Regions from separate parts of the Brachybacterium sp. GU-2 genome, predicted to be linked through region 3. Evidence: riboswitches for the same ligand, from Rfam matches in the RefSeq annotation. Region 3 holds a riboswitch; each other region holds the start of a gene.

Region 1 (6,728 bases), 1.7 Mb from region 3:
GTAGTCGATGCCGCCGAGCACTCCGGCGGGGACGGAGTCGACGCCGCCGACGGAGAGGTCACGCTCGGAATCGCTGGCCTCGCCGCCGGTGACGAAGGTGTGGGCGAGCACGACGGTGCGGGCACCGGGCCGGGCCGCGGCGCGCTCGCGCACCTGGTCGAGGGCGGCGCGGGTGACGGCCTCGTGGCTGCGGGGCAGCGGCTCCTCGCCCTCGCGGGCGAGCTCGGTGCGGGCGCGGTCCGGCTCGAGATAGGGCAGGCCGAAGAACAGCACCTCGCCGTGCTCGTCCTCGACGGAGACGGGATGCTCGATCCCGGGCAGGTCGGTGAGCAGGTGGATGCCGGCGCGCATCAGGGAGCGGCCGAAGCCGAGCCGCTCCGGGGAGTCGTGGTTCCCGCTGGTCAGCACCACGGTCGCGCCGGTGTCGGCGAGGCGGGCGAGGGCTCGGTCCAGCAGGGTCACGCTGCTCACCGCGGGCACGGCACGGTCGTAGACGTCGCCGGGGATCACGACCACGTCCACCCCCTCGGCCTCGACGAGGTCGACGAGCCAGTCGAGGAAGGCGGCCTGGTGCTCGTGCAGGTCGACCTTGTGCAGGGTGCGGCCAAGGTGCCAGTCCGAGGTGTGCAGGATCTTCATGTCATCGAGCCTAGGGGTGGGGTGCGACGGACGAGGGACGGGCGCGCGCGGGTGCGCCTGGCGGACAGCGGGGCGCCCGCGGACTGGGGCTCGCGGGCGGAGCGGGGTCCGTGCGCGATCAGAAGGGCGGCGGCCCGTAGTCGCCCCACCCCTCCGGCGGAGGATCCGGGGGTGCGGTGCGGGGCGGCGGAGCAGTGTCGGGGCGCGGAGCAGGGTGTGGTGGTGGATCCGCGTGAGCCCGTGCCTCCGCGCCGGGCTGCTGGTCCCGGGGAGCTGGCGGACCTGCCGTCGGCGGTGGTCCGGGCGGCACCTGGGTCCGCAGTGTCGGCTCCTCGACCAGCGATGCGGGGTGCATTCGCGGTTCGCCGGGGGTCTCCGGTGGGCTGTTCGGGCTGGTCGCGGGGCTGCCGGCGTGGGCGCCGCGCAGGAATCCGGTCCAGGCGGCGGTGAGCAGCTCGACCATCTCGAGGCTGGCGTGGTCGAGGTCGTCGAGGACGGTGACGGCGTCGCCGTGGCGGCCGATCGTCCAGCGCGTGCGGCCGGGCTTTCCTGCCTGCGTGGGGAGCCGAGTGGGGTCCAGCAGGCCGTTCGTCTTGTCGAGGTGGTGCTGCCAGCACAGGAGGTGCAGGTTCTCGACCTCGGTGGCGCCGCCCTCGCCCGGGGTGCCGCGCAGGCACTCCTCGATGTGGTCGCACTCGGAGGCCCAGGAGGTGGGGCGCGTGCACCCGGGGACGGCGCACTGCCCGTTGCGGAGCCGGAGGTGCTCGAGCATCGCGGGGGTGGGGGTGACGCGGTCGGCCGGGAGCGGGAGGAAGGCGCCGCTGCTCGCGCTGGTGAGGACGCGGTGCCAGACGGTGCAGCTGCCGGCGAGGGAACGCGCCATCGAGGGCGGCAGCGGGGTGACGCCGTCGAGCATGCCGGCCTGGTCGGAGGCGCCGAGCAGGGTCAGCACGGGCACGGTGACGTTGAGGCGGAACCGCTCGGCGGGGACGGCGACCCCGTCGACGTCGAGGTCGGCGGTGTCGATCAGGGCGTAGCGCAGCCGGGTGAGCGGAAGGGCCCTGCCGGTCCCGAGGACGACGCCGTCGGGGTCGTGCGGGATCGGGGTGCCGTCGCGGAGCGCCGCACGCTGCGCCGCCTGGACGGCGCGGGCGGACTCGTCGATCGACTTCCACCGGGCGAGGATCTCGGGGATCGGGCCCGTGATCCTCAGGGTCCCGGTGCCGGCCTCCGCGCCGGGAAGCAGCTCGACGGTGCGCTCGAGCGCGGCGACGGGATCGGGACGGCTCTCGCGCTCGGCGAGATGCTCGATGAGGGCGCGCAGGAGCGTGAAGAATCGTTCCGGGCTGATATCCGTGGACCATGTCGAGATCACGGCATCGAGATGCCTCCTGGAGGATTCGGAGAGCTTCTGCGAGGTCTTCAGCATCTTCTGGAACCAGGCCGACGGCATGCTTCCGGATTCGAGGTTCTCGAGGGTGCGCGGGAAATGGTTCACGGCCTGGTACGCGTCGCGCAGTCGCCAGCTCGCGGCACTGCGAGTGACCCGGAGGCCGAGTGCGGCGCAGAGCGTCTCGACCTCGTCGAGCTCGCAGGCATCCTCGTACTCGCCCTCGAACTCGTGCAGGGCGGCGAGAGCGCGGTACTGCGCAGCGAGCGCGAGGGCAGTGGCGCGCTCCGCACCCCACACGCGCTGCGCGGCCTCGCTCAGGGCGGGGTCGTCGGCGCAGCCGCCGAGATCGGGCAGCGCGTCACGAGTACGAGCCTGGCGTGCGCCGACCCGGCGGAAACGTGCAGGAAGCGCCGCGATCAGGGCATCGTCGGCGGGGTCCGGGGAGGTGGTGGCAGGGGCCGACGGCGATGCCGTCACCGCCGACGACGAGGCGAGAACCGAGGGCAGGGCGACCTCCAGTGCGGAGGTATCTGGTGCGGCGGCATCCGACCGCTCGGAACGCACCGCGTCGCGTGCGTCGTCGGCGATCTCATCGCCCGACGGATGCTCCGGCTGCGTAATGCTCATCGGCCCCTCCTTCCCCTCCGCGTCGGCGACGCATCGGTGCACCGCCCCTTTCGACCCGACCCCTTCACAGTAGTGACCGACACGGATGGAGGAAAGGTCCGGGAGGAATATGTGGATAACTTTCTGATCGAGTGGCGCATCTCGACCGCTATACGCCCCTCCATCCACACCTTCCCTCCACAGAACCCCCTTTTCCACAATGTCATCCACCGGTTCTCGAGGGGTTCGCATCGTCTGTCGGACCCCTGCGGTAGAGGGGCATCGGCTCCGGACGTCCCGGCCCTCCCCCACCGTTTGGCCTAGACTCGGCCACTGGACACGGGGTGCGCCCGAGGCGCTGAGATCACACCCGTGGAACCTGATCTAGTTCGTACTAGCGAAGGGATGTCCGCATGAGCTCGGATCCTTGCACCCTCTTTCCCGCTGCCCTCCCCCGCGTCGCCGCGCCGGGTCGACTCGCACCCGACCGCCCCGCACCGTCGGCCCCGCGCGTGCTCTCGATCGCGGGCACGGACCCGACGGGAGGCGCCGGCACCGCGGCGGACCTCAAGTCGATCGCCGCCGCGGGCGGCTTCGGCATGGCGGCGGTGACCGTGGTCGTCGCGCAGAACACCCACGGAGTGAGCGACATCCACGTCCCTCCTGCGGAGTTCCTCGCCGAGCAGCTCCGCGCGGTCTCCGACGACGTCGAGCTCGAGGCGGTCAAGACCGGCATGCTCGGCACCGCCGAGATCATCGAGGCCGTCCATACCTGGCTCTCCGCCCATCCGCCGCGAGTGCTCGTGGTCGACCCGGTGATGGTCGCGACCAGCGGCGACAGGCTGCTGGAGCCCGAGGCGGAGCAGGCGATGATCCGCTTCTGCTCCCTCGCCACCGTGGTCACCCCGAACATCGACGAGCTCGCCGTCCTCACCGGCGAGCCCCGCGCGCACGCCGAGGACGAGGCCCTCGCCCAAGCCGCCCGCTGGTCGGAGGCGACCGGCGTCGCGGTCGTGGTGAAGACCGGACACCTCGACAGCCGTGCGGTCACCAACACCTGGATCGGGGCCGACGGGACCCGCCACCGGGTGCACTCCACGCGGGTGGACACGACGAGCACGCACGGCACCGGCTGCTCCCTCGCGGCGGCGCTCGCGACCCGCCTCGGCGCCGGCGAGGACCCGGCCACGGCGCTCGCCTGGGTCACCGACTGGCTGCACGAGGCGATCGCGCACGGCGCGGCACTGCAGGTAGGGAGCGGGAACGGTCCCGTCGACCATGCGCACCGGGCACGGCGCCTCGCGGCGGCGGGATCGGCCGCGCCGTGGGTGGCAGCGGGCGCGGTGCCGGAGCGGTGGGAGCAACCGTCGCAGCTCGCCGCCCTGGTCACGGCCGACGGCCCCGCCGCCTCCGTCCCGCCCGTCGGCCCATGGACCGAGGCGCTGTGGGCGGCCGGGGCGCCGCTCGCCGGCGCGATCGAGGACTCCGGCTTCGTGGCGGCGCTCGTGGACGGGAGCCTGCCCGAGGGGCAGTTCTCGTTCTACCTCGCCCAGGACGCCCACTACCTGCAGCGCTACTCCCGCGCCCTCGCGACCCTGGCCGAGATCTCGGAAGCCCCTGCCGCGCGGGAGTTCTGGTCGGACTCCTCCCGGCACTGTGTGGACACCGAGCTCGAGCTGCACCGCGCCTGGCTCGCGGCCCGCCCCGACGCGGCGGAGGTGGCCGTCAGCCCGGTGACCAGCGCGTACACCGACTTCCTGCTCGCCCGGGCGCTCGGCGACCCGACGGCCGTCGGGGCGGCCGCGGCGCTGCCCTGCTTCTGGCTGTACGCGCAGGTCGGGGCGAGCCTGCCCGAGGTCCCGGACGAGCACCCCTACGCGGGGTGGCTCCTGACCTACCGCGACCCCACCTTCGTGGAGGGGGTGCGCGGGGCGCTCGGCGTCGTCGAGCGCGAGCTCGAGGGCGCCGACCCGGAGGTGCGGGCCGAGGCGGCCCGCGCCTTCCTCCTCGCCTGCCGCCACGAGCTGGAGTTCTTCGAACAGGCACGACGTGTGGACGCCGCCGCCTTCTCCCCGGCTCCGGCCCTCGCGGGGGCGACCCGATGACCGCCGCCTCGATCCCCGCGACCGGCACCCGCGCCCTGCCGCCCGAGGGCCGGGCCGCGCTGCGCGCCGGCGTGGTCGGAAACTTCATCGACAACATCCATGTGTTCCTGCCGGTCACGGCGCTGGCCCCGGCGATGCTCGTGATCGCGGGCCCGTCGGCGACCGCGTCGGCGGCGGCGCTGATCATCGTCGCGATGCTGCTGGGCCGGCCTGTCGGCGGGGTGGTGTTCGGGCGGATCGCGGACCGCATGGGGCGCACCCGCACCACCCGTCTTGCGATCGCGGGCACCGCGGCGTGCGCGCTCGCGATCGCCCTCGTCCCCACCCACCAGGTGCTCGGCCCGGGCACGGTCGCGCTGATCCTGGCGCTGCGCTTCCTCGGCGGGATCTTCGTGGCCGGCGAGTACTCGGCCGCGATCCCGCTGGCGATGGAGTGGTCGCGGCCGGGGCGGCGCGGACTGATGAGCGGGCTGATCCTCTCGATGGCGCCGTGGGCGCAGGCCACGATCGCCTTCGCCGTCGCGGCGCTGCTGGCGATGCTGGGACCGGAGCAGTACGCGGTCTGGGGCTGGCGGGCGCTGTTCGTCGCGGGCGCGGCGCTGTCGATCTCGATGATGCTCTACTACCGGCGGCACGTGGTCGATGCGCCGCAGGCCCGGCGAGCACCGGCGTCGGCCGCCCCGTCGGCCCCGCGACCGGGCCTCCGCAGCCTGCTCACCGGACGGTGGGCGTCCGCGTTCTGGGCGGCGTTCGTGCTGATGACGGGGCTGTGGCTGCTCACCGACTCGACCGTGCTGCTGCTGACGGCCCGGCTGTCCACCGACTCGCCGATCGCCCCGGAGGCGGTGCCGCTGGTGATGGGCGCGGCCTCGATCGCGCAGGCCCTCGTGATGGTGCTCGCGGGGCACCTCTCGAGCCTGGTCGGGAGGCGCCTCCTGTTCGTGGTGTGGGGCGCCGTCGCGGGGCTCGTCGGCCCGGTGCTGTGGTGGGCGGCGGTCACCGCGCCGACCCTCGCCGTCGCGGCGCTGCTCGCCGCGCTGCTGCAGGTCGCGACGGTCTCCGCCTACGGTCCGATCGCCTCCTATCTCTCCGAGCGGTTCCCCACCGCGATCCGCTCGACCGGCTACGGCTCCGCCTACAGCCTCTCCCTCGTGCTGCCGGCGCTGTACCCGTTCTACGTGCCGGCGCTCGAGCCGCTGCTCGGCCGGCACACGACGGTGATGGGGATGGTCGCGCTCGGCGGGCTGCTCGTGGTGGTCGGGGCGCTGCTCGGCCCGCGGCTCTCCCCGCGCGAGATCGACGCGGACCTCGACACGGTCGCCGAGCGGAGCACGCGATGAGCCCCGCCGATGACCGGGATCTCGCCCGCGCCCTGCCCGTCCTGGCGGCGGTGCGGGAGGCGGCGCCGCTGGTCCACTGCCTCACCGCGACCGTTTCGATGCAGCTGGTGGCCGACGGGCTGCTCGCCGCCGGGGCGCGGCCGATGATGACCGAGACCGTCGTCGAGGCGCCCGTCGTCTCGACCGTCGCGGACGCGCTGCTGATCAACCTCGGCACCCTCTCGACCGACGCGATGGACGGCATCCCCGCCACCGTCGCGGTCGCGCGGGAGGACGGCCGGCCGTGGGTGCTGGACCCGACGGCTATCGGGATCGCCCCGGTCCGCACCCCGCTCGCGCGGCGGCTGATCGAGCAGCGGCCGACGGCGGTGCGGGGCAACGCCTCCGAAGTCCTGTCCCTGGTGGGCGAAGCGGGAGGCGGGCGGGGCGCGGACTCGACCGCCGCCGCGGAGTCCGCCTCCGGCGCCGCCGCCGAGGTCGCCCGCCGCACCGGCGGGGCCGTCGCCGTCTCCGGCGCAGTGGATCTGGTGCTGGATGCGAGCCGCGAGGCCCGGCTCGCCCGCGGCTCCGCGCTGCTGCCGCGCGTGACCGGGACGGGCTGCCTGCTGGGTGCGCTGACCGCCGCCTGCACCGCCGTCTGGGAGG
Region 2 (6,728 bases), 1.5 Mb from region 3:
GTCGTCGCGGAGCGCAGCGGGCGGGACGACCTCACCCTCGTCGCCGGCGGCCGCGTCAAGCACATGACCCATTCCCAGAACGACACCCTCGCCGCCGTGTTCTCCGAGGTGCGCGGCTCGCGCGGACTGGGCAAGTCCCGCGCCCTCGTCGCCTCCGGCCCGCGCGCCGACGTCGACGCCGCGCAGCCCGCGACCGGTGAGGCGCGCATCGCGGTGCGCGGTCAGGAGCAGGCGCTCGCGCTGCGCGGCCTCAGCGGCGTGTTCGGCGGGGCCCGGGCCGACGCCGGCTCCCTCCTGCTGCTCGAGGCGCTCGATCGAGCGGTCGACGGCGGGGAGCTCGCGACGGGAGACGAGCAGTCCGGCACCGCCGCAGAGGACGGAGCCGGGGAGAACGCGATGGCCCGCGCGGACGGGGACGCCGGCGACCTGCCCCTCGCGGTCGACCTCGGCTGCGGCAACGGTCTGCTCACCGCGTATCTCGCCGCCGCGCTGCCGGGGATGCGGGTGCTCGGCAGCGACGACGACGCCGATGCGGTCGCCTCGACCCGCGCGACCCTCGCCGCCACCGGACTGGACCGCGAAGGGGTGCAGGTGACCTGGGACGTCTCGCTCTCCCGGTGCGAGGAGGCGAGCGCCGACCTGGTGCTGCTGAACCCGCCCTTCCACGACGGCACCGTGGTCGACGCGACGCTCGTCCAAGGCCTCCTCGACGCCGCGGCCCGCGTGCTGCGCCCCGGCGGGCAGCTGTGGTTCGTGCACAACTCCCACCTGCGCTACCGGCCCGAGCTCGAGGCCCGCTTCGGTGCCGTCCGCCAGCGCGCCCGCGACCGCCGCTTCACGGTGCTGAGCGCGGTCAGGGCCTGACAGCGCAGGCCGCTCCCGGGGAGGAGGCTGCCGTGACGGGGCCTCGGGGCCGGCGAGGCGATGTCGCCGCTCAGGCCACCAGGCTGCGCAGCACCGAGCTGAACATGGTCAGGCCGTCGGTGCCGGTGCGGGTGCCCGCGCCGGGCTCGTCGGGCCCGAAGCCGGGCTCGACCGCGTGCTCCGGGTGCGGCATGAGGCCCACGACGTTGCCCGCGGCGTTGGTGACGCCCGCGATGTCGTGGCGCGAGCCGTTGGGGTTCTGCTCGAAGCCGGCCGGGCCGTGGGTGGCACCGGCGGCGTAGCGGAAGACCACACGGCCCTCGTCCTCGAGCTGGGCCAGGGTGCGCTCGTCGGCCACGTACTGGCCGTCCTGGTTCTTCAGCGGCACCCGGATGACCTGGCCGGCCTCGTAGCCGGAGGTCCAGGCGGTGCGGTTGTTCTCCACGGCCAGCGGCTGGTCGCGGCAGATGAACGCGCGGTGCGCGTTCTTGATCATCGCGCCGGGCAGCAGATGCGTCTCGCAGAGGATCTGGAAGCCGTTGCAGATGCCGAGGACGGGCATGCCGCCGTTCGCGGCGTCGACCACCTTGTCCATCACGGGGGCGAAGCGGCTGATCGCCCCCGCGCGCAGGTAGTCGCCGTAGGAGAAGCCGCCGGGCAGCACGACCGCGTCGACCTCGTGCAGCGAGTCGTCGCCGTGCCACAGCGCGACCGGCTCGGCGCCGCCGAGCCGCACGGCGCGCAGCGCGTCGCGGTCGTCGAGCGTGCCGGGGAAGGTCACCACACCGATCCGCATCAGGCCGCGCCCTTCGCAGAGGGGTCCTCCACGTCGATCGAGACGACGTCCTCGATCACCGGGTTCGACAGCAGGGTCTCGGCGGCCTCGCGCAGGGAGGCGAGCACCTCGTCGGTGACCTCGCCCTCGACCTCGAGCTCGAACCGCTTGCCCTGGCGCACCGAGGCGATGCCCTCGAAGCCCAGACGGGGCAGCGCGGCGGCGACCGCCTTGCCCTGCGGGTCGAGGATCTCCGGCTTCGGCATGACGTGGACCACGACACGTGGCATGGGGGCACTCCTGAGGGGACGTGTGGCGCGCGCGGCGGCGTGCCGGGGCAGGTGCTCGGGCTCGGCCCGAGAATCCCATCGTACCGAGGAACGCGGCCGTGCCGACGGGGCGCCCACGGCGGCGCTTCCCGATCGGACGAGCCCCTCCGCCCTGGCACGGTCCGGGCGAGGGGGACTAGGTTCGAGGCACGCGACCTCGATCCCCGGGAGGACCCGATGAAGATCCGCCACCTCGTCCATTCCTGCCTGCTCGTGGAGACCGCCGGGCGACGCCTGCTCGTGGATCCGGGCGGCTTCAGCGCCGACGCGGTGCGGGGCCTGGGCGCCGAGGAGCTCGCGAGCCTCGACGCCGTGGTGATCACCCATCAGCACCCCGACCACGTCGACCCCGCGCTGCTGGGCGAGGTGCTCGCCGCCGCGTCCGACGCCGAGGTAATCGCCGAGCCGGAGACCGCCCGGATGCTCACCGCCGCCGATGCCTCCGACGACGGCGCCGGCGAGGGGAGCGGCGGACCCCTCGTCGCGCAGGAGCGGGTGATCCCGCTCGCGGCCGGGGAGGCGCACCGCTTCACGCCCGTCGGCGACAACCCGTCGCTGCGGCTCGAGGCCGTCGGCGGACGCCATGCGATCATCCACCCCGACATCCCGCGGATCGGGAACTGCGGGATCGTCCTGTCCGCCGGGGACGGGCCGCGGCTCGGCATCACCGGGGACTCCCTCGAGCCGGTCCCCGAGTTCCACGGCATCGACGTCCTCGCCTTCGCCGTCACAGCGCCCTGGTCGAAGATGTCCGAGACCATCGAGTTCCTCCGCGCCGTCGGCCCGCGACTCGCCCTGCCCGTCCACGACGCGGTCGCGAGCGACCTCGGACGACCGATCTACCTGCGCCAGGCCACGAACCTCGCCCCCGAGGGCACCGAGGTGAGGGACTGGCCGGAGGACGGCGTCGTCGAGGTCGCCCGGAGCTGACGGCGACATGTCGCACCGGACCGAGAGCCAGAGCCGCCTCGAGAAGGCGCTCGCGGCGACCGACCGGCGACGGTTCCTCCCCGAGGAGCTGCAGGGGCTCGCCGGCGAGGACCGGCCCCTGCCGATCGGTCACGACCAGACGAACTCCCAGCCCACGACGGTGCGGAACATGCTCTCCCTGCTCGACGTGCGACCGGGGCAGCGAGTGCTCGACCTCGGCGCGGGATCGGGGTGGACGACGGCGCTGCTGGCCCGGCTGTGCGGACCGGAGGGGAGGGTGATCGGCGTCGAGCGGCGCGCCGAGCTGATCGGCCCGGCCCGGGCCGCGCTCGCCGGGACAGCGGACGCGGGGACGGCCGATGCCGAGATCCGTCTCGCGCACCCCGGCGTGCTCGGCGCGCCGCAGGACGCGCCGTACGACCGGATCCTCGTCTCCGCGCAGGCCGACGCCGTGCCGGAGAGCCTCGTCGCGCAGCTCGCGGACGGCGGCGTCATGGTGATCCCCGTGCGCGAGCGGATGCTGCGCCTGGAGCGTCACGGCGAGGGGGTCACCGTGAGCGAGCACGGCGCCTATCTCTTCGTCCCCCTCGTCGAGGATCCGCCGACGACCCGCTGACAGCAGCGCTGGACACGAGGGGCGTGCGCCGGGCGGGGACCGGTAGGGTGTGGGGCGTGCACGGGAGTCCGGTAGGCCGGGCTGAGAGGGAGTACTCGAACTCCGACCGTAGAACCTGATCCGGATCATGCCGGCGCAGGGAGCTCCGCCGAGCGATCGTCGCCGCGCGCCCGTGCCCGTACGAAAGGCATGGACCGTGACCTCATCGCCCGCCCGCACCTCCTCCGCGACCGAGGACGCCGCCTGGACGCCCGGCGTGTCCGCCGAGTCTGCCGCAGCCGTCGACGACCCGACCGCGACCCCGCTCGGCTTCGGCGTCGGCGCCCGCGTCACCGCCGCCGTGATGAGCGAGGACTACGCCAGGATCCTCACCGATGCGCTCTCCCGGCTGGACCTCACCGGCCTCGTGCACGAGACCGGGGACGTCTCGACCTATCTCGGCGGCCACGAGACCCACCTCCAGCGCGCCCTGATCGACCTGGCCGAGGCCCTCGCCCGCACCGGTCACCACGCGACCCTCTCCGTGCTCCTCTCGCGCGGCTGCCCCGGCGAGGTGGCCTGCGAGCTGCCCGGCGGCGCGGGCCCCCGCGCGACCGAGGTGCCGCAGCCGCGCCGCACCGGTCGCTTCGCGAGCGCCGAGTGGGCCCTGTACCCGCTGGCCGACGAGGTCGCCGTCGACGGCACCGCCCCCGATCACATGCGCGACATCTACGCCGCGATCGAGCATGCGAAGGACCTCGGCACCTTCCGCGGCTCCGAGCACTTCGTCACCCGGCTCGAGGGCGACGCCGGCGACGTGATCGCGACCGCGCTCGCCGGCTGGCTGCTCGTCGGCCGCGGCGTCCAGCACGTCACCAGCCACCTCACCCTCTCGCTGAACAGCCCCTCGCACGAGGTGCGGGAGCTCGCGGCGGGCGCCGACGCACCGGGCGCCGACGACGAGGGCCGGGAGGATGCGCGATGACCGAGGAGCACGGCACCGCCGCGCCCGCGCACGAGTCCGCCGAGGCGCCCGCCGACGTCGGCGCGACCGCCTCTGCCGGCACGTCCCGTCGCCGCACCCCGCTGAGCCTGCGCGAGCTCGTGCTCGTGGTGGTGCTCGGCGTCGTGTTCGGGTTCCTGTACTGGGTGTTCGTGCAGGCCTGGAACGGCCTGGCGATCGCGATGGGCCCGGCCGGGGACCTCGCCCAGCACCTCGTGTTCGGCTCCTGGCTGCTGGTGGCGCCGGTCGCGATCGCGATCCTGCGCCGCCCGGGCGTGGGGATCCTCGCCGAGATGCTCGCCGCGATCATCGAGGTGGTCTTCCTCGGCAGCCCCGTCGGCCCCCTGCTGCTGCTCTCCGCGGCGCTGCAGGGGATCGGCTCCGAGCTGCCCTTCGCCCTGGCCCGCTATCGCCGCTTCGGCTGGGGCGTGTTCGCCGCCTCCGGCGCGCTCGGCGCGGGTCTGGTGTTCTTCTGGACCGCGTACCGGATGGGCTGGTACGGCCAGGACCTGCTCGCGCTCCGGCTCGGCGTGCAGGTGCTGTCCGGGATCGTGCTCGGCGGACTGCTGGCGAAGGTGATCGTCCGCGCGCTCGAGCGCACCGGCGTGCTCGCCGACTTCGCGATCGGCGCCGCGGACGCGGCACCGATCCCCGAGCGCCGTGTCCGCTGAGGCGCACGCTGCGGGAGCGGCCCCGGAGCAGGAGCAGGGCCCGGTCCTGGCACCGGCTCCCGCCGGCGACCCCCGGGTGCTGGTGGCCGAGGGGCTCGAGGCGGTGCTGCCCTCGGGGGCCGGTGTCGGCCCCTGGAGCGGGGAGATCCGTGCGGGCGAGCAGGTGCTGCTGCTGGGACCGTCCGGCTCGGGCAAGTCGACCCTGCTGCGGGTGCTCGCCGGGGCGATCCCGTCCCATCAGCGCGGTCGGGTCACCGGAACGGTGCGTCTGTTCGACGGCACGGCCGGGGACCCGGCCGACGGCATGTCCGGAGGCACGGCCGGAGGTCCGGACGACGGCACGGCCGGCGGTGCGGCCGATGGCGTCGCCGAGGGTGCGGGCGTGATCGACCCGGTGGCGGGCGGGGTCCTCGCGACCGCACCCGTGCTCGGCCATCTCGGCCAGGACCCGGTCGACGGGGTCTGCCTCCCGCTGATCGCCGACGACGTCGCGCTCCCGCTCGAGAGCGCCTGCACGCCTCCGGAGCGGATCGGGCCGCGGGTCCACGAGGTGCTCAGCGCGATGGGCGTGGGCGAGCTCGCGCACCGCTCCGCCGCGACGCTCTCCGGCGGGCAGCTGCAGCGGGCCTCGCTCGCCGCCGCGATCGCCGCGCGGCCCCGTCTGCTCCTGCTCGACGAGCCCACCGCCATGCTCGACGCCGAGGGCGTGGCCGCGGTGCGGGGCGCCGTCGACGCCGCGACGGATCAGACCGGCTGCGCGCTGCTGCTGGTCGAGCACCGTCTCGACGAATGGGCGGGGGAGCGGGGCCTGGACGGGCTCCCCGCGCGGACCGTGGCGCTGGATCGCTCCGGCCGGGTGCTCGCCGACGGGCCGACGCGGGAGGTGCTCACCGCCCACGGACGCGCCCTGCGGGAGCAGGGGTGCTGGCTGCCGCGCGAGATCGAGGAGCGGATCGGCGGGTCGTGGCCGGCCGAGCCCGCTGGATCTGCTGAACCGGCTGGATCCGCCGCCTTCGTGCCCTCGGCGTCCGCGACACCTCGCTCGGAGGTGCTGCTGCATCTCCGGGACGCGACCCTCGGCCCGCCCGGCCCGTCGGGTCGGGGCGAGGGTGCCGTGCTCGCCGGCGCGGACCTCGAGATCCGCGCCGGGAGTCTGCTCGCGGTCGTCGGCCGCAACGGCGCCGGGAAGTCCACGCTCCTCGGCGCCCTCTCCCGACTGGACCCCCTGCGTGCCGGGACGCTCGAGGGCGCGGCGGCGGGCCTCGTCCTCCAGCGGCCCGAGTCCCAGTTCGTCGCCGACACCGTCGAGGACGAGCTCTCCGCGAGCGGGGCCTCGCACGACGTGCGGGGCGCGATGCTCGAGCGCCTCGACCTCGCCGACCACGCGTCGCAGAGCCCCTACCGCCTCTCCGGCGGGCAGCAGCGCCGCCTCTCCCTCGGCGCGATGCTGCTCGCCGACCGCCCGGTGCTCCTGGCCGACGAGCCCGGCTACGGCCTGGACCGCGCCGCGCACGAGGCCGTCCTCGCCCTCCTGCGGGAGGCGGCCGATGCGGGACGCGGC
Region 3 (6,728 bases):
ACGGTGCGCTCGGGGGAGATCGCCGCGCGCACGGTGTTCTGGTGCCCGCGCTGCCAGCGGGTTCGCAGCCGGCGCGCGGGATGGACCCGCGAGCACCCCGCCGCGCCCTGGGCGCTCGCGCGGTGATCGGTGACGACGGCAGTACCCTGACGCCCATGCCCGACCAGCCCGTCGCCCCGCCCGACCTGCACCGCGCCGTCCTCGACGACCTCTCCGCCCGCACCCTGTACCGCCTGGCGACGCTCCGCCAGGACGTGTTCACGATGGAGCAGGGCGCGAGCGACGCGGACCTCGACGGGCGCGAGCTCGAGCCGACCACGGAGCTGCTGTGGCTCGAGGAGGAGGGCGCGCCGATTGCGCACCTGCGCCTGCTGCGGGAGACGGACGGCACGCTCCGCATCGGCCGCGTCGCGGTGCGCGCGGACCGACGCCGCGGCGGCCACGGCCGGCGCCTCATGGTCGCGGCGCTCGAACGGGCCCGGGAGCTCGATCCAGGCGCCGAGGTGCACCTCGACGCCCAGGCATATCTCGAGATGTGGTACGCCTCGATGGGTTTCGAGACGGTGAGCGACGTGTTCCTCGAGGCCGGGATCGAGCACGTCGCGATGGTGCTCCGCCCCGCGAGCACCTGAGCCCGGCCCCGTCGGCTCAGGCGCGGCGCGCCTCGATCAGCTCCACGATCTCGGCCCGCTCGAAGTAGCGTGCCGTCGCCAGGCCGCTCGGCTCGCCGAGGTCCGGATCCGCCCCGGCCTCGAGCAGCGCCCTCGCCACCTCGGTGAAGCCCTTGAAGGCGGCGCCCGCGAGCGGGGACTGGCCGCGGTCGTTCATCAGGTCCACATCGGCGCCGCGGGCGGCGAGCTCGCTCACCAGCGCGGCATGACCGTGATAGGCGGCCAGCATGAGCGGGGAGTTCCCGGCGGCGTCGCGCAGGTTCGCCGGCGCGCCGTGGTCGAGGAAGGCGCGCACGGTCTCGGCGTCGCCCTTCCGGGCGGCGTCGAGCAGGGCGTTGGCGAGCTCGATGAGTTCGGGATCCAGGGAGTCGTCGGTCATCGCCCCAGCGTATTACGCAGCACCGACGAGCATCTCCGCCAGCAGCGGCCACACCAGCAGCCCCGCCGCGATCACGACCCCCAGCAGGTCCGCGGGACCGACGGGGCTCGGCGCCGCCCAGGTGCGGTGCGTCGCGGTCGCGAAGCCGCGGGAGTCCATCGCCAGAGCCTGCTGCTCGGCGCCACGCAGCGTGTCCACGAGCAGGGCGAGGGTGGCGCCCGCGAGCACCCGGGGGAGCGGGGACCGCCGAAGCCGCGGCGAGTGCGGGCCTCGAGGATCGCCGCCCACTGCCGCCCCAGATGCCCCACCCGCACCAGCGCGATCACGGAGGCGGCGACAGGCCGTCCGGGCAGGTGCAGGCGCTGGCCGAGCGCGTCCCCGAGCGGGGTCGGGCGCACGGAGGCGAGGGCCAGCACCCCGGGGGCGACGAAAGCGGTGATCCGCGCGGCCTCCTTCAGGCCGACGAGCCATGCCTCCCCGGACAGCGGCGGCGCCTCGCCCAGCAGCGCCGTGGTCCAGGCGAGCCCCGCCGCAGAGAGCACGATCGGGAGCAGGCGCAGGGCCGCGCCGCGCAGGCTCCGCACCGCCAGCGGGGCGAGCAGCACGGTCGGGGCGAGGGCGAGCAGCCCGCCCTGCCAGCTCTGCACGGCGAAGGAGCCGATCGCGGCGAGGATCCCGATCAGGCTCAGCGTCAGCGGGTTCAGCGCGTCGGCCGGGACCCGGCGGAGCGAGGGCGTGGGGACCGCGCCCGGCGCCGGGGCGGGCAGGTCATGGCGCGCGTCGGCCGCGGCGACGAGGAGCTCGTCGTGGCTCGCGACGAGCACCGCCGTGCCGCGGGCCCTCGCCTCGCGCAGCAGCTCCAGCACCTCGCGGCGCCGCCGGGCGTCCAGGCCCACGGTCGGCTCGTCGAGCACGAGCAGGCCGGGGCGCTGGGCGAGGGCTGCGACGATCGCGAGACGGCGCTGTTCGCCGCCGGAGAGGCGGTGGGGGTGGGCGCCGGCGAGCGGGGCGAGGCCCGCCCGCTGAAGGAGCTCGTCCGCGAGGTCCTCGTCCGTGGCCCAGGGGGAGGCGAGGACCTCCTCCCGCACGGTCGTCGCGACGAAGGAGTGCTCGGGGTCCTGCGGGACGAGGGCGATCCGGGAGGGCTCGGGGCGGGTCACGGTGCCCGCGCCAGGCTCCGCCGCGCCGAGGAGCACGCGCAGCAGGGAGGTCTTGCCCGCACCGGAGGGGCCGGTCAGCACGGTCAGCCGCCCGGAGCGCAGCTCGAGGTCCTGCGGCGCGGTGAGCCCCCGGGCGGGCACGGTGACGCCGTGCAGCGCGGCGACGGCCTCGCCGGGTTCGGCCGGTCCCGGCGCCTCCTCGGCGGCGGTCCCCTCCTCGAGCACTCCCGCCTCGATCAGCACCTCCCGCTGCCGGGAGAGCAGCTCGCCCGGTGCTCCGTCGGCGAGCACCCGGGCGCGAGGGCCGAGCACGATCAGCCGGTCCACGTGCGGCAGCCAGGGCCCGATACGGTGCTCGGAGACGACGAGGGTGCGGCCGCCCGCGACCGTCAGGATCGCCTCTCGCACCTCCTCGGCCGTCGGCGCATCGAGCATGGAGGTCGGCTCGTCCAGGAGCAGCAGGTCGGGGCGCAGGGCCAGCGCACCGGCGAGCGCGATCCGCTGCTGCTGACCGCCCGAGGCGTCCAACGGCGCCCGCTCGGGGTCGAGGTCGACGCGCGCCGCCTCGAGCGCCCGGGCGGCGCGCTCGGTGAGCTCCGGCCGGGGCAGGCCCGCGTTCTCCGGTCCGAAGGCGGCGTCGCGGGCGATGGTCGCGCCGACGAGGGCGTGCACCGGGTTCTGCAGCAGCAGGCCCCGCTCCCCGGGCCGGGAGGGGGCGGGGACGAGCCCCTCGCCGTCCCCATCCTCGGGGTCCAGCAGCCCGGCCAGCGCCCGCAGCACGGTCGACTTCCCGCTGCCGCTCGCCCCGGCCAGCAGCACTCGCTGCCCGGGCGGGATCTCGAGGTCGAGTCCCTCGATGGTCGGCTCGCGCCGGGTCAGCGGCCGCCAGCGCAGCCCGTCGACGTGCACGGACGCCGCCGGGACGGTCCCGGTGCTCAGGCCTCCACCGCGCGGGCCGCCTCCCGGCCCGAGGCCAGGGAGTCCACCGCGCCGGTCGCGATCAGCGCCCGGCTCGCCGCCCAGCCCAGCACCCCGCACAGCAGCGCCCCCGAGAGCAGGAAGAAGGCGAGCATCGTGCCGGAGAAGGCCCAGCTCATCTCCTGGTAGTAGGCGACCTTCTCCCATCCCCATTCGAGCAAGGCCGAGAGCACGCCGCCGAGCACCGCCACGGGCAGGGTGAAGCGCCGGTAGCGGGTGAGCAGGAAGGCGAGCTCGACCCCACCGCCCTGCATGAGACCGGACACGGCGGTGCCCCAGCCCCACTGGCTGCCCAGCAGCATCGAGAGCACGGCGGCGACCATCTCCGCGAGCAGGGCGGCGCCGGGCTTGCGCACCAGCAGCGCGGCGAGCACGGCCGGCAGGAACCAGATCCCCGCCAGCAGCCCCTCGGCAGGCTTGAACGCCGCGGTCAGCGGGCCGATCAGGGTGTAGAGCTGGCCGTAGCCGAGGAAGGCGACCCCGAAGGCCGCCCCGATCAGCACGGTCGCCAGCAGATCGACGGTGCGATAACGGGTCATCACGTCTCCTCCCAAGTCCTGGAAGGGGCGCGGAGCACCGGCGGTGCTCCACGGAAATCCCGACTCCCTACGCCGGTGCGAGCCGGATCAGGTTCGAGGGTCTGCGCCGTCGGCGCACTCTCAGCACCGCACGGTGCTCCCCTGTCAGTGGATGACGAGCAGACAGTCTAGCCCAGGAGCACGCTCAGCGGCGGGCACGGATGGCCTGGTCGATCGCATCGGCGGCCGCCTGGGGGTCGACGGGGGAGAGGATGTAGCAGGTGTCCTTCGTCCCGATGATCTCCACGGTCGTGCCCGGCCGGGTGACCAGCATCCGGTAGGGCCGCTGCTGCTCGGCGACGGTGAAGATCTTCCGCGCGCCGACGGGGGTGAGCTCCTCGGGCTTCGGGGTCATCGCCCTCCCGCGCCGCCAGCCGTAGCCGCCGAGGGCGGCGCCCACGGTGCCGGAGGGGATCTCCCGCAGCTGCACGGTGCGGAAGTCCTCGACCGGCCAGGTGGGACGGGGGAGGAACCCGCCGAGGCTCACGGTGATCCCGCGCTCGTCGACCACGAAGCGGGTGGCCTGGGCCATCCACGTCCACAGCGCCAGCAGCGCGAAGGCGGCGAGCACCGCGATCGCGCCCGGCGCCGAGCCGCGCTGCAGCAGCAGGCCCGACACGATCAGGCCCGCCACCACCGTGACGACGACGCGGGTCCAGCCCACGGAGGAGGGCACCGTCCGCCCGACGTGGAAGGGCGGATCGGGCCTCACCAGATGCTCACCCGGTCCTCGGGGGCGCGGTACATGCCGTCGCCCTCGCGCACGTCGAAGGCCTCGTGGAACTCGTCGAGGTGCCCGGCGACCGTGTTGCAGCGGAACTCCATCGGCGCATGCGGGTCCACGGCGAGGCGGCGGATCGCCTCCTGGGGCCGGTTCCGGCCCCGCCACACGGTCGCCCAGGACCAGAACACGCGCTGCAGGCCGGTGAGTCCGTCGAGCTCGGCCGCGGCCTCCTCCTCGGAGCGGCTGGCGAGATAGGCCTTCACCGCGATGGAGAGCCCGCCGAGGTCGCCGATGTTCTCGCCGATGGTGAGGGCGCCGTTGACGCGGTGGGAGTCGTCGAGCTCGCGCGGGGAGAGCTCCGAGTACTGCGCGATGAGACGGGCGGCGCGGGCGTCGAAGGCCTCGCGGTCCTCCTCCGTCCACCAGGAGACGAGGTTGCCGTCCCCGTCGTACTTCGAGCCCTGGTCGTCGAAGCCGTGGCCGACCTCGTGGCCGATCACCGCGCCGATCCCGCCGAAGTTCACGGCGTCGTCGGCTTCCGCGTCGAAGAACGGGGGCTGGAGGATCGCGGCGGGGAAGACGATCTCGTTCCGGCCGGGGTTGTAGTAGGCGTTGACCGTCTGCGGGGTCATGTGCCACTCGGTCTCGTCCATCGGCCCGCCGACCTTCGAGAACTCGAAGTCCGCCTCGAAGCGGCGGGAGGCGCGGACGGTCGCGACGAGGTCGCCGGGGACGAGCTCGAGGCCGTCGTAGTCGCGCCACTTCTCGGGGTACCCGATCTTCGGGGTGAACCTCTCGAGCTTCGCGAGCGCCTTCTCGCGGGTGGCCGGGGTCATCCAGTCCAACGAGCTGATCGAGTCGCGGTAGGCGTCCATCAGTGCGTCGACCAGCGCGGTCATCCGTTCCTTGTGGGCGGCGGGGAAGTGGCGGGCGACGTACTCGCGGCCGACGGCGAAGCCGACCGCGCCCTCGACCAGGGCCACGCCCCGCTTCCACCGCTCCTTCAGCTCCTCCGCGCCGGAGAGGACGCGGCCGGAGAAGTCGAAGTCCTCCTCGACCAGCGCGGCGGGGAGATAGGGGGCGTAGGAGGAGACGGTGTGCAGGGCGAGCCAGGTGCGGAGCACGGCGAGGTCCTCCCCGGCCAGCAGCTCCGCGGCGGCGGAGACGAACTCGGGCTGGCCGACGGAGACCACGTCGAAGGCCGCGGCCGGCGCGCCGGTGCCCTCGATGTACGCGTCCCAGGGGAAGGCGGGGGCGAGCTCGCGGCGCTGCGCGGCGTCCATGGGGTTGTCGGACTTCTCCCGGTCGCGCAGGCGGACCACGTCGACGTGGCAGGCGGCGAGCCGGGTCTCGAAGTCGAGCACGGCGCGGGCGAGCTCCTCGGGGCCGCCGACGGCGAGCCCGGCACGGCCGGGCAGCTCGGCGAGGCGGGCGAGGTTCGCCAGGTGCGCGGCATAGGCCTCGCGGGTCTCGGCGTGGTGCTCCTCGCGGTAGTAGGACTCGTCGGGCAGGCCGAGGCCTCCCTGATGGATCTTGACCTGGTACTGGGAGGAGTCGTGGTCGTCGGTCCACACATAGGCGAGCACCGCCGAGGCCCCCGAGTCGGGCGCCGCCATCCGGCGCACGAGGCCCTCGAGGTCCCGGATCGCCCCGATCTCGTCGAGCAGGCCGACGAGGCCGGACAGGCCGGCGGCCTCGATCGCCTCGGTGTCCATGAACATGCGGTACAGCGTGCCGATCCGGGCGTGGTCGGTGGTCGGGACCGGCAGGCTCCCCGCCTCGTCCGCGCTGCGCGCGACGTCGTCGGCCGCCTCCTCGACGATCTCCCGCACCCGCTCCTCGGACAGGTCGCGCAGCGCGTGGAAGGCGCCGTCGCTGGACCGGTCGGCGGGCATCACGTGCTCGGCGAGCCAGCGGCCGTTGACGTGGCCGAAGAGGTCGTCCTGGGGGCGGGCGGCGGCGTCGACCTGCTCGAGGTCGAGTCCGGAGGGGAGGGCTGCGGTCATCATCGGCTCCTGCGGGGGTGGTGGGGTCGGTCGGTCAGAGGCTCAGCAGTCCGAGCACGGCCAGGGCGAGGGTCAGCGCGCCGAGGGCGACGGGCATGTACGCCCAGGTGGTGCGGGAGCGCTCCGCCGGAGGCCTGCGCTGGAGGACGAGGGTCGACAGCCCGGTGCCGATCGAGAGCACGGCGGTGCCGACGGCGAGCACGGGCGAGAGGATCACGAGCACGGTCGCGCC

What was found. A riboswitch is a leader RNA that binds a small molecule or an ion and turns the genes downstream of it on or off. The one in region 3 is predicted to bind thiamine pyrophosphate.
Region 1: linked by a shared signal. The riboswitch ahead of RBL05_RS12375 (bifunctional hydroxymethylpyrimidine kinase/phosphomethylpyrimidine kinase) and the one ahead of RBL05_RS04810 (ECF transporter S component) in region 3 are both predicted to bind thiamine pyrophosphate.
Region 2: linked by a shared signal. The riboswitch ahead of RBL05_RS14745 (YkoF family thiamine/hydroxymethylpyrimidine-binding protein) and the one ahead of RBL05_RS04810 (ECF transporter S component) in region 3 are both predicted to bind thiamine pyrophosphate.

Annotation. Positions count from the first base shown of each region.
Region 1 covers NZ_CP133037.2:2,727,372-2,734,099, reverse strand. Annotated here, with positions in the region: gene RBL05_RS12385 (exonuclease SbcCD subunit D) at 1-639, opposite strand, end outside; gene RBL05_RS12380 (HNH endonuclease signature motif containing protein) at 758-2,659, opposite strand; TPP riboswitch at 2,969-3,061, shown strand; gene RBL05_RS12375 (bifunctional hydroxymethylpyrimidine kinase/phosphomethylpyrimidine kinase) at 3,052-4,743, shown strand; gene RBL05_RS12370 (MFS transporter) at 4,740-6,083, shown strand; gene thiM (hydroxyethylthiazole kinase) at 6,080-6,728, shown strand, end outside.
Region 2 covers NZ_CP133037.2:3,205,245-3,211,972, forward strand. Annotated here, with positions in the region: gene RBL05_RS14720 (class I SAM-dependent methyltransferase) at 1-864, shown strand, start outside; gene purQ (phosphoribosylformylglycinamidine synthase subunit PurQ) at 935-1,660, opposite strand; gene purS (phosphoribosylformylglycinamidine synthase subunit PurS) at 1,660-1,929, opposite strand; gene RBL05_RS14735 (MBL fold metallo-hydrolase) at 2,146-2,898, shown strand; gene RBL05_RS14740 (protein-L-isoaspartate O-methyltransferase family protein) at 2,906-3,514, shown strand; TPP riboswitch at 3,565-3,673, shown strand; gene RBL05_RS14745 (YkoF family thiamine/hydroxymethylpyrimidine-binding protein) at 3,711-4,478, shown strand; gene RBL05_RS14750 (ECF transporter S component) at 4,475-5,167, shown strand; gene RBL05_RS14755 (ATP-binding cassette domain-containing protein) at 5,157-6,728, shown strand, end outside.
Region 3 covers NZ_CP133037.2:1,034,020-1,040,747, reverse strand. Annotated here, with positions in the region: gene RBL05_RS04830 (Fpg/Nei family DNA glycosylase) at 1-126, shown strand, start outside; gene RBL05_RS04825 (GNAT family N-acetyltransferase) at 156-632, shown strand; gene RBL05_RS04820 (ankyrin repeat domain-containing protein) at 649-1,050, opposite strand; gene RBL05_RS04815 (ATP-binding cassette domain-containing protein) at 1,122-3,119, opposite strand; gene RBL05_RS04810 (ECF transporter S component) at 3,146-3,727, opposite strand; TPP riboswitch at 3,775-3,880, opposite strand; gene RBL05_RS04805 (hypothetical protein) at 3,912-4,478, opposite strand; gene RBL05_RS04800 (M13 family metallopeptidase) at 4,475-6,499, opposite strand; gene RBL05_RS04795 (hypothetical protein) at 6,531-6,728, opposite strand, start outside.